4 regions of the Hoskinsella mucinilytica genome follow, and region 4 is predicted to be linked to each of the others. Evidence: riboswitches for the same ligand, from Rfam matches in the RefSeq annotation. Region 4 holds a riboswitch; each other region holds the start of a gene.

Region 1 (2,206 bases), on a different contig from region 4:
TTTCTCTAGTTCATAACGAATCAAGATGTGTAGAGGATAGGTCAATTCATCGGCTTCTGTACGAATCAAGGAAGGTTTAGAAACATTGATCATTTCCATAAAGGCATCTAAGCTGACATCTTTTAATTGTTCAGGGAAATAGCTTTGTAAAATAGGAAATTGTACTTCCCATAATGCACGATGTCTTCCGATATGGTTTTCCATGAAACGTGATTGACTTTCATGCATGGCATAGCCGATTTGATCCTTTAATGCAGTTTGATCGTAAGTCGGATCGACTTGTAGAGAATATAAGGCATGTCCATATTCATGAATGGTTGAGAAGATACCGGACATCAACATATGTTCATAATAATGGGTAGTGATCCTGGCTTCATTATCACTGAAAAAATCAGTGAAAGGATGTTCGGTTAAGCCTAAGATACACTTATCATGATCCATTTTTAAATAGTCTAATAATTGTGCATTGAATGCTGCTTGTTTTTCCACATCATAGCTTTGAAATAGGATGGAATCATCTATATGCTTTCCTCTTTCCTGTATTTCTTTGATCAATGGCACCAAGGATTCTTTGATTGCTTTGAAGAAAGCATCATACGTTTCCACATTCATTCCATCTTCATAACTGTCTAACAAATAATCATAATCCGATGTTTTATCTTTGAGATAGCTTAAGACTTCTTTTTGTTTTTGAATGATTGCTTTTAGGTGTGGTTCAAAGATGTCGTATTGATTTTGTTGCTTTGCTTCATACCAAGCAGTTTCACTGTCGTTTTGAATTTGGCGCATAGCGATATACACCTCTTTTGGTAAGACACGATTCAGTTGCATACCTTTTAGAAACAACTGTAATTCACGTTGTTCTTGGGGATCATCACTTTGCTTAGCAAGTGCTTCGATTTGTTTTAGCGCATCAGGATCTGTGGCCATACGAAAAGCTTCACCACTTAGGATCGCCATCGCTTTGTTGCGTTTTGGCATACCTTTTTTTGGCGCAATCGTATGTAAATCATAATACATCGTATTCAATGCCATCGCATAGGCAGCTTGCTTTTCTTTGTAATCTTTAAAAAATGCTCTTAATTCATTCATATTGTATTCACCTCTAGTTGTTATTGTATCATACCTTTCGGAATTTTACTTTCCTAATCCATCGATTTATGGTATGATACCTATGAAAAAAGGGAGCTTGCTTGACAGGCTGAGAGGAAGTTGAATGACTTCGACCGTACCTGATTTGGATAATGCCAACGTAGGGAACTGATTGCTGATGAAGGAATTTGCCCATGTTGGTAGATTCCTTTTCTTATATCAGAAGGGAGCAGTTATGGATGATATCACTTGTATCTTTGATTTAGATGGAACTTTACTTGATAGTATGCATGTGTGGGATAATTTTGCTGTTCAATATTTAAAAGGAAAAGGAATTTATACCAATCAGGCATTGGATCAATTGTTTGAAGCTATGCGCATGGAAGAGGCAATCGACTATTTACATACGCATTATTTGCCAACACTTACGAAGGAAACGATTTCTAGAGAGGTTTATGAGCTGTTATGTGATTGTTATAGATCCATGCGCTTAAAACCGGGGGTAAAGGAATGTGTGACATCTTTACACCAAAAGGGGATTCGCATGGGAGTGTTGAGTGCCAATCATGTTGCAGTATGTGAGGCAGCTTTGAAGAAGCATGGATTGTTAGAATTTTTTTCTTTTATTGTGAGTTGTGAACAGCTGCATTTATCGAAAGAAGATCCTACATGTTTTCTTCAAGCTTGCGAGATGATGAAGATGAAAAAAGAACATACTTTGATCATTGAGGATGCATTACATGCCATACAAGGAGCGAAGAAAGCGGGATTTTATGTTGTGGCGGTGAAGGAACGCTCACAGAACAAGGATGAAAAGGAAATCAAACAATGTGCAGATACTTATATCGAGGATATGAGAGAATTGGAGGAAATGATATGCAAAAGGTAGTAACGATCGCAGGAACAGACCCAAGTGGTGGTGCAGGGGCACAGGCAGACTTAAAAACATTTATGGCGCATAAGGTGTATGGTATGAGCATCATTACAGCATTGGTAGCGCAAAATACGTGTGGTGTAAAGGATATCATGAATGTTACACCGGCTTTTTTAGAAGAACAATTCGATTGTGTTTTTGATGATATCTATCCCGATGCAGTGAAGATCGGAATGGTAT
Region 2 (2,206 bases), on a different contig from region 4:
ATCACTTGCGAAAGATCATTCCACAAGATACATTCATATGAAAGCAACCTATTGTGGAATGAGCTCATATGGTGCTCTTTATTATGGTATTATGATCGATGCAACAGCAACGATATTAAAAGATCAAGAATTGAAAATTTCTCAACAAATGTTTGATAGTATCATTCATCAAGCCGCAATTGATGTTTGGGAATATGATGTAAAAAAAGATCGCTTATCCATGAGCAAAGAAGCATTGCGTCAAATCAGTGAGGTCATACCACCTACGATGGTAGAAGTTCATGGCAATTATCTATTGGATCATTTTATGGAACAGATGGAGCATAAAGAGCGGTTTTTACCTAAGACATATCATCTCTTATCTTTGTTGCAGGAAAATCTACAACAAGAAGATGTGAGCGAGACCATTGTGGATCTTTCTGTATATGATGAAAAAAAGCTTTGGCTCAAGATGACTTGTGAAAGGATTTATGATGATGAGGGACAGTTTGTGAAATCCATCGGTTATTTTCAAGATGTGAGTGAGCAAATGGAAAAAGAAGAGCTTGCGTTAGAGGAAAAGAAATATGCCCAATTTGATTCGTTGACCGGTATTTATAATCGAAGAATGGGCGAAATCTTGATTCAAAATGCATTGGCTCAAAAGCAAGAGCAACATTGGGCTTTGTTGATGATTGATTTAGATGATTTTAAACATATCAACGATCGTTATGGTCATATCATAGGCGATCATGTATTGAAAATGGTCGCATCCTGTATCCAAAAGGTCATAAAGATGGAAGAGGATGTATTCTGTAGATTAGGTGGAGATGAGTTTTTGATCTTTACCCATACCAATGATTTAGATGCTTTACATGAATTGATCAATGATATTCAAACAAGTATCAAAGAAAACGGACATGGCGATCAAAGGATAGCATTATCGATCGGAATCGCTTTAGCACCTCAACATGGTTCTGATTTTTATGACCTGTATCGACATGCGGACAAAGCTTTATATGAAGCAAAAACAAAAGGAAAACATCAATCCTGTATCTATGAGCAATCTTTTGATAAAGATTGACTTATTCCTTGTTTTGTGGTCTAATAAACACGTACAAAAAATGGGGTGCCGATGATGGCTGAGATTGGATCTTTACGATCCTGACCCAATGAACCTGATACGGATAATGCCGACGAAGGGATTTTATTGTGACTTAGGATAGATACAACCACGATAGAGAACTTAAAAAAAGCTGAACACCGTAGCAGGCGTACAGCTTTTTTTGCATATACGAGGAGGATGAAGATGAATTACACAACACAGATGGATGCCGCTAGAAAGCATATCATCACAAAAGAAATGGAAGCTGTAGCTGCTTATGAACAAATGGATATACAAGATGTTTTAACTTATGTAGCGAAAGGACAAATCGTCATACCTGCGAATAAGCGCCATACTTGTTTAAAACCTTATGGAATCGGACGAATGTTGAAAACGAAAATCAATGTAAATCTTGGAACAAGCAAGGATTGTTTGGATCTTGATATGGAAATGGAAAAGGTTCATCATGCGATCGATATGGGCGCAGAAGCAATCATGGATCTAAGCTCTTTTGGAGATACAAGAGCGTTTCGTAAGAAATTGACACAAGAATGTCCTGCAATCATAGGAACCGTACCGATTTATGATGCGGTAGTTTATTACCATAAGGCATTAAAGGATATCACGACACAGGAGTGGATCGATGTCTTTCGTATGCATGCACAAGATGGTGTAGATTTTATGACGATTCATTGTGGTATCAACAAACGAACTGCGCAAAGATTTAAAGAAAATAAAAGGATCACCAATATTGTATCTCGTGGTGGTTCTATCATCTTTGCTTGGATGGAACTTACCGGAAACGAAAATCCGTTTTATGAGCGATATGAGGAAGTGTTGGAAATATGCCAAGCATATGATGTTACCTTAAGTCTTGGGGATGCATGTCGCCCGGGCTGTATTGAGGATGGAAGTGATATATCACAAATTGAAGAATTGGTTACCCTTGGTGAATTGACAAAGCGTGCATGGGAAAAGAATGTACAGGTCATCATTGAAGGACCTGGTCATATGCCATTGAATCAGATTCAGGCTAATATGGAAATTCAAAATACCATTTGTCAAGGAGCACCGTTTTATGTGCTTGGACCGATCGTTACCGATATCGCACCGGGTTATGAT
Region 3 (2,206 bases), on a different contig from region 4:
TAATGTCATCATCTCACAACCGTTTTCCACAACATGGGTTCTATCACCATCACTGATGATATCATGTTTTCCACTGCAAAGAACCACACAATGATGCTGTTTGGCAAACGCCTTGATCCATGTCGCACTTTTTAGTTCACTTTCAATATCCGCTATACCAACATCAATACCCTTCGCATGACTGGTTTTCCCTGCAATTGCCCGTATCTCCGAAAGATTGCCTTTTATGACATTTGGACAACACTCCGCTATCATCTTTTTGGCGTAGGACAAACGAAGACTACTACATCCAACTCCCACAAGATCGAGAATAACCGGAATTTGATGTGTTTTTGCGATAGAAAGAGATCGCCACATCGCTACTTTTCTGATATCATCAAAATTACCTAAATTTAGTGCCAATGCCTTACTTTGTTTCGTGATTTCTTCTACTTCATCAGGATGCTGTGCCATAATCGGTTTCGCCCCTAAAGCAAGCACTGCATTGGCACAATCATTCATGGAAATCGGATTGGTGATACAATGAATCAGATCATGCTTCCACAACAGTTTCTTTCTGCTGTTCCATAACTCCTCGTACTTCATCATAGCTTCTACCTCCAAGCTTTGTTTGCATCTTCACTAGCATTCCATTATGTTGTAGCTTCAATAGGAAGACAAAGGCAATGCTACCACCGATGAATGTTCCCATCAAAAAGCTAGGTACATAGAACATCCAAGTCAATCCATTTTTACCCCATAAAAACTCCATAACAGGATAGGATACCATAGCCCCGATGATACCTGTACCGATGATTTCTCCCAATACTGCTGCCCATATTTTTCCCTTGCTAACTCGATATAAGATACCTGACAAAGCAGCTCCAAACACTGCCCCAGTCAATGCTAATGGCGGAATCCCCATCAATGCCATACGAATGATTCCAATCGTTACTGCACAGCCTAAGGACCACCATGGTCCCATTAAAACCGCCATAGTGATATTGATCAAATGTGCCATTGGACACATTCCTTCTACACGAAGAATTGGTGAAATAACGACACCAATTGCCACCATCATAGCGAAAAATACACTTTTGAAAATTTGATTTTGCTGACTCATAAAAAACACCCTCCTATTTGCTGTCTGGATAGAAACAAATAAAAGGATCATAATAAAAATCAGCGCCTTTTACTGGTTTCCTTTCCAGATATGGTACGGTCGAAACGATAACAGTTTCCTCTCAGCCTGTTTGCAGGCTCCCTCGCTGATGTTCTTTTCACGTAAGGCGCTCCCCTTCCGCTAGCAGTAATAAAAAAGAGATATATCGCAAGGATATATCTTCAGAATAACTTCCAATCATACTCCCTACGTCGGCATTACCCGTATCAGGTTCACAGGGTCGAAACTTTCTCGTTTCCTCTCAGCACAATCGGCTCCCCTTTTATTACAGTAGTAATGGTACCACTTTACATTTCTGATTGCAAGAGTGGTTTTGGTATTTTATGTATTTTTAGCTATATTTTATAATCTGTTACTTGTAAGAATAATTAGTTCAAACTGCATTTGAATATTAGCAATATCGGCAACAATTGATACTGCTTCGACCTGCTTTATTAAGTCTTTTCTTGTCCTTTTATATTTTTTCTTGTTATGTAGGCTAATTCTATTCCATACAGTAACGCATCAAATCTTAAAGCCTTAATTTCATCATTATCAGGTAATATATATGAGACTACATCTTCTTTCACAGCTAACACATCTTCGTATGTTAGCGTATTATAGTGATCCTAAGCTAAATAATAATCTATTAATTTTAAATGATAGTACTTTGTAATGCGACCTATTTCAAAGTGTTCATCACTGTTCACTTCTTTTACAACTTTCTTTGTTTTAGTCTTATCTATTCTTCTTACTGGGCTTTTTAAACTATGATTTTCTTCCTCTAACCAAGAGAAAAAGCTTAATAGATTTCTTCTTATATTACCAACAATTACCTTGCTACAGTTATTCCTTTGTTGATAACAAACAAGATAGTCTCTTATTAATGACTGAATTAAGCACATAAAAAGTTAACCTAACATCAATCATAGCATTCTCGTAAAAAGACCTTAAAGATTTGAATATTGCATCGTTTAGACATTCTACCTTAAGGTCTTTCATAGATTCAAATTAGACAAAACACATCTTAATGCTTGCAGTAAACAAGTTATAAACTAGCGCTAA
Region 4 (2,206 bases):
TTAATATAAACCTTAGTGTCTTCGTCCATCATAGATGGATCAATTACTGCATCAATCACATAGTTTTTTAAATCCTTGCGAATGGTATCTAAACTAACTGCCTCAGAATGCTGAGTAGATATTACGATGGTATCAACTCGTATCGGACGATCATTTTCATATTCTACAGTAACCTGAGTTTTCCCATCCGGACGAAGATAATCCACAACGCCATCCTTTCTGATTTTTGTAAGTTGCTTTGCCAGTCTATGTGCCAATGATATTGGAAGTGGCATGAATTCAGGCGTTTCATCACAAGCATAGCCGAACATCATTCCCTGATCACCAGCACCATTATTTTCTTCTCCACCTTCTTTTGTTTCCATAGAATGGTCTACACCCATTGCTATATCTCCAGATTGTTCATCAATGGTAGTCAACACAGAACAAGTTGTTCCATCAAAACCGTATTTAGCACGATCGTAGCCGATTTCCAAAACAGTATTTCTTGCGATACTAGGAATATCTACATAACAATTTGTTGAGATTTCTCCCATGATCATGACCATACCAGTTGTACAGCATGTTTCACAAGCAACACGTGCCATAGGGTCTTTTTCTAAAATTGCATCTAATACTGCATCTGATATCTGATCACAAATTTTATCAGGATGACCCTCTGTAACCGATTCTGAAGTAAAATATTGTTTATTTAACATTGCATTGTCCTTCTTTCTTCATATAACACATCTATTATCTTCTATCTCTTTCTAGATTACAAGTCTCATAGAAAAGAAGATAACTTTTTTTGCTATCTCCTTATATTATTAGGCTCTTTTTAAATGCAAACGCTCTACAAGTATCGGAACCAACAACATTCCTGCAATCATTGTTGCTATCATATATGGTGCATTATATATGATTGATCCCCATAAGGTTGTTTCCCACACGATCACACCACCTATCGTATGACTTAAAAAACGTAGAAAATTTGTTATCAATACCCCACTATAAAAATATTTATAGTTAGGGAACAGACTTGCAAGACCATACACACTGAATGCAACTAGGTAATCTAATAGGAATCCTAATATTTGAGGAATGTACATTGGGCCTGTAACAAATTGAATCAATACAGAAATAAGTCCAACAAATGTTGCCTTCATCCAACCCAAGTGATAACTGCAAACGAGTAAAGCGATGGTAGATATACCAATAGAGCCACCATTTGGCATTCGCAAAAATGGAATCATATTAGTAAAATAATCAAGAACCATGAATAACGCCGCATAAAAAGCCATAAAAACCAAATCTAATGTAGTCACCTTTTTCATAAAAAAACACCTCCATGAGGCGTAAGTAAACAAATCTATCAATTCTAGATCTGACTCCCTACGCTAGTATAAACTAGATCAGGTCATAAGGGTATTTCTCAGCCCAAGGGCACCCCTGTCATGACGTTATAAATTATACACTAAATAAAGGAATATGCAAATACATTGTTAAAAAAAAAAAGCATCAGCGAAATTGCCGATGCTTTTAATGTTTTTTTATTACTCGATGATTTCAGTAACGTTTCCTGAACCTACAGTACGTCCACCTTCACGAATTGAGAATTTTGTGTTGTTTTCGATAGCGATTGGAGCAATCAATTCAACAGTCATTTCAATGTTGTCACCAGGCATAACCATATCTGTACCTTCTGGAAGAGTGATAACACCAGTAACGTCAGTTGTACGGAAGTAGAACTGAGGACGGTAGTTAGTTACGAATGGAGTGTGACGTCCACCTTCTTCTTTTGTCAAGATATAAACCTGAGCCTTGAATTTAGTGTGAGGGTGTACTGATCCTGGTTTTGTTAGAACCTGTCCACGCTGGATTTCATCACGGTTGATACCACGAAGCAATGCTCCGATGTTATCTCCTGCTTGAGCGATATCCAACTGTTTACGGAACATTTCCAAACCAGTTACAACAGTCTTACGAGTGTCATGGATACCAACGATTTCAACTTCTTCACCTAATTTAACTTCACCACGTTCAACACGTCCAGTAGCAACGGTTCCACGTCCTGTGATAGTCATAACATCTTCTACAGACATCAAGAAAGGTTTGTCAGTTTCACGCTGAGGATCTGGTACATATGCATCTACTGCTTCCATCAATTCGTGGATAGCACCAACATATTTTTCGTCACCTTCAAGAGCTTTCAATGCTGAACCACGGA

The links. Region 4 has a riboswitch for thiamine pyrophosphate ahead of UGRO018_RS13425 (energy-coupled thiamine transporter ThiT). Riboswitches for the same ligand answer to the same signal wherever they lie in the genome.
Region 1: another riboswitch for thiamine pyrophosphate. It lies ahead of UGRO018_RS03770 (HAD family hydrolase); the one in region 4 lies ahead of UGRO018_RS13425 (energy-coupled thiamine transporter ThiT).
Region 2: another riboswitch for thiamine pyrophosphate. It lies ahead of thiC (phosphomethylpyrimidine synthase ThiC); the one in region 4 lies ahead of UGRO018_RS13425 (energy-coupled thiamine transporter ThiT).
Region 3: another riboswitch for thiamine pyrophosphate. It lies ahead of thiW (energy coupling factor transporter S component ThiW); the one in region 4 lies ahead of UGRO018_RS13425 (energy-coupled thiamine transporter ThiT).

What each region holds. Positions count from the first base shown of each region.
Region 1 covers NZ_JBEQZJ010000007.1:75,001-77,206, forward strand. The annotation lists gene UGRO018_RS03765 (carboxypeptidase M32) at 1-1,092, opposite strand, end outside; TPP riboswitch at 1,172-1,276, shown strand; gene UGRO018_RS03770 (HAD family hydrolase) at 1,328-1,981, shown strand; gene thiD (bifunctional hydroxymethylpyrimidine kinase/phosphomethylpyrimidine kinase) at 1,969-2,206, shown strand, end outside.
Region 2 covers NZ_JBEQZJ010000028.1:9,585-11,790, forward strand. The annotation lists gene UGRO018_RS11175 (diguanylate cyclase domain-containing protein) at 1-1,063, shown strand, start outside; TPP riboswitch at 1,095-1,201, shown strand; gene thiC (phosphomethylpyrimidine synthase ThiC) at 1,289-2,206, shown strand, end outside.
Region 3 covers NZ_JBEQZJ010000050.1:17,576-19,781, reverse strand. The annotation lists gene thiM (hydroxyethylthiazole kinase) at 1-588, opposite strand, end outside; gene thiW (energy coupling factor transporter S component ThiW) at 533-1,102, opposite strand; TPP riboswitch at 1,328-1,433, opposite strand; gene UGRO018_RS15330 (hypothetical protein) at 1,597-1,731, opposite strand; gene UGRO018_RS15325 (hypothetical protein) at 1,771-2,046, opposite strand; gene UGRO018_RS15320 (oxidoreductase) at 2,190-2,206, opposite strand, start outside.
Region 4 covers NZ_JBEQZJ010000037.1:31,845-34,050, forward strand. The annotation lists gene metK (methionine adenosyltransferase) at 1-698, opposite strand, end outside; gene UGRO018_RS13425 (energy-coupled thiamine transporter ThiT) at 807-1,313, opposite strand; TPP riboswitch at 1,352-1,440, opposite strand; gene tuf (elongation factor Tu) at 1,533-2,206, opposite strand, start outside.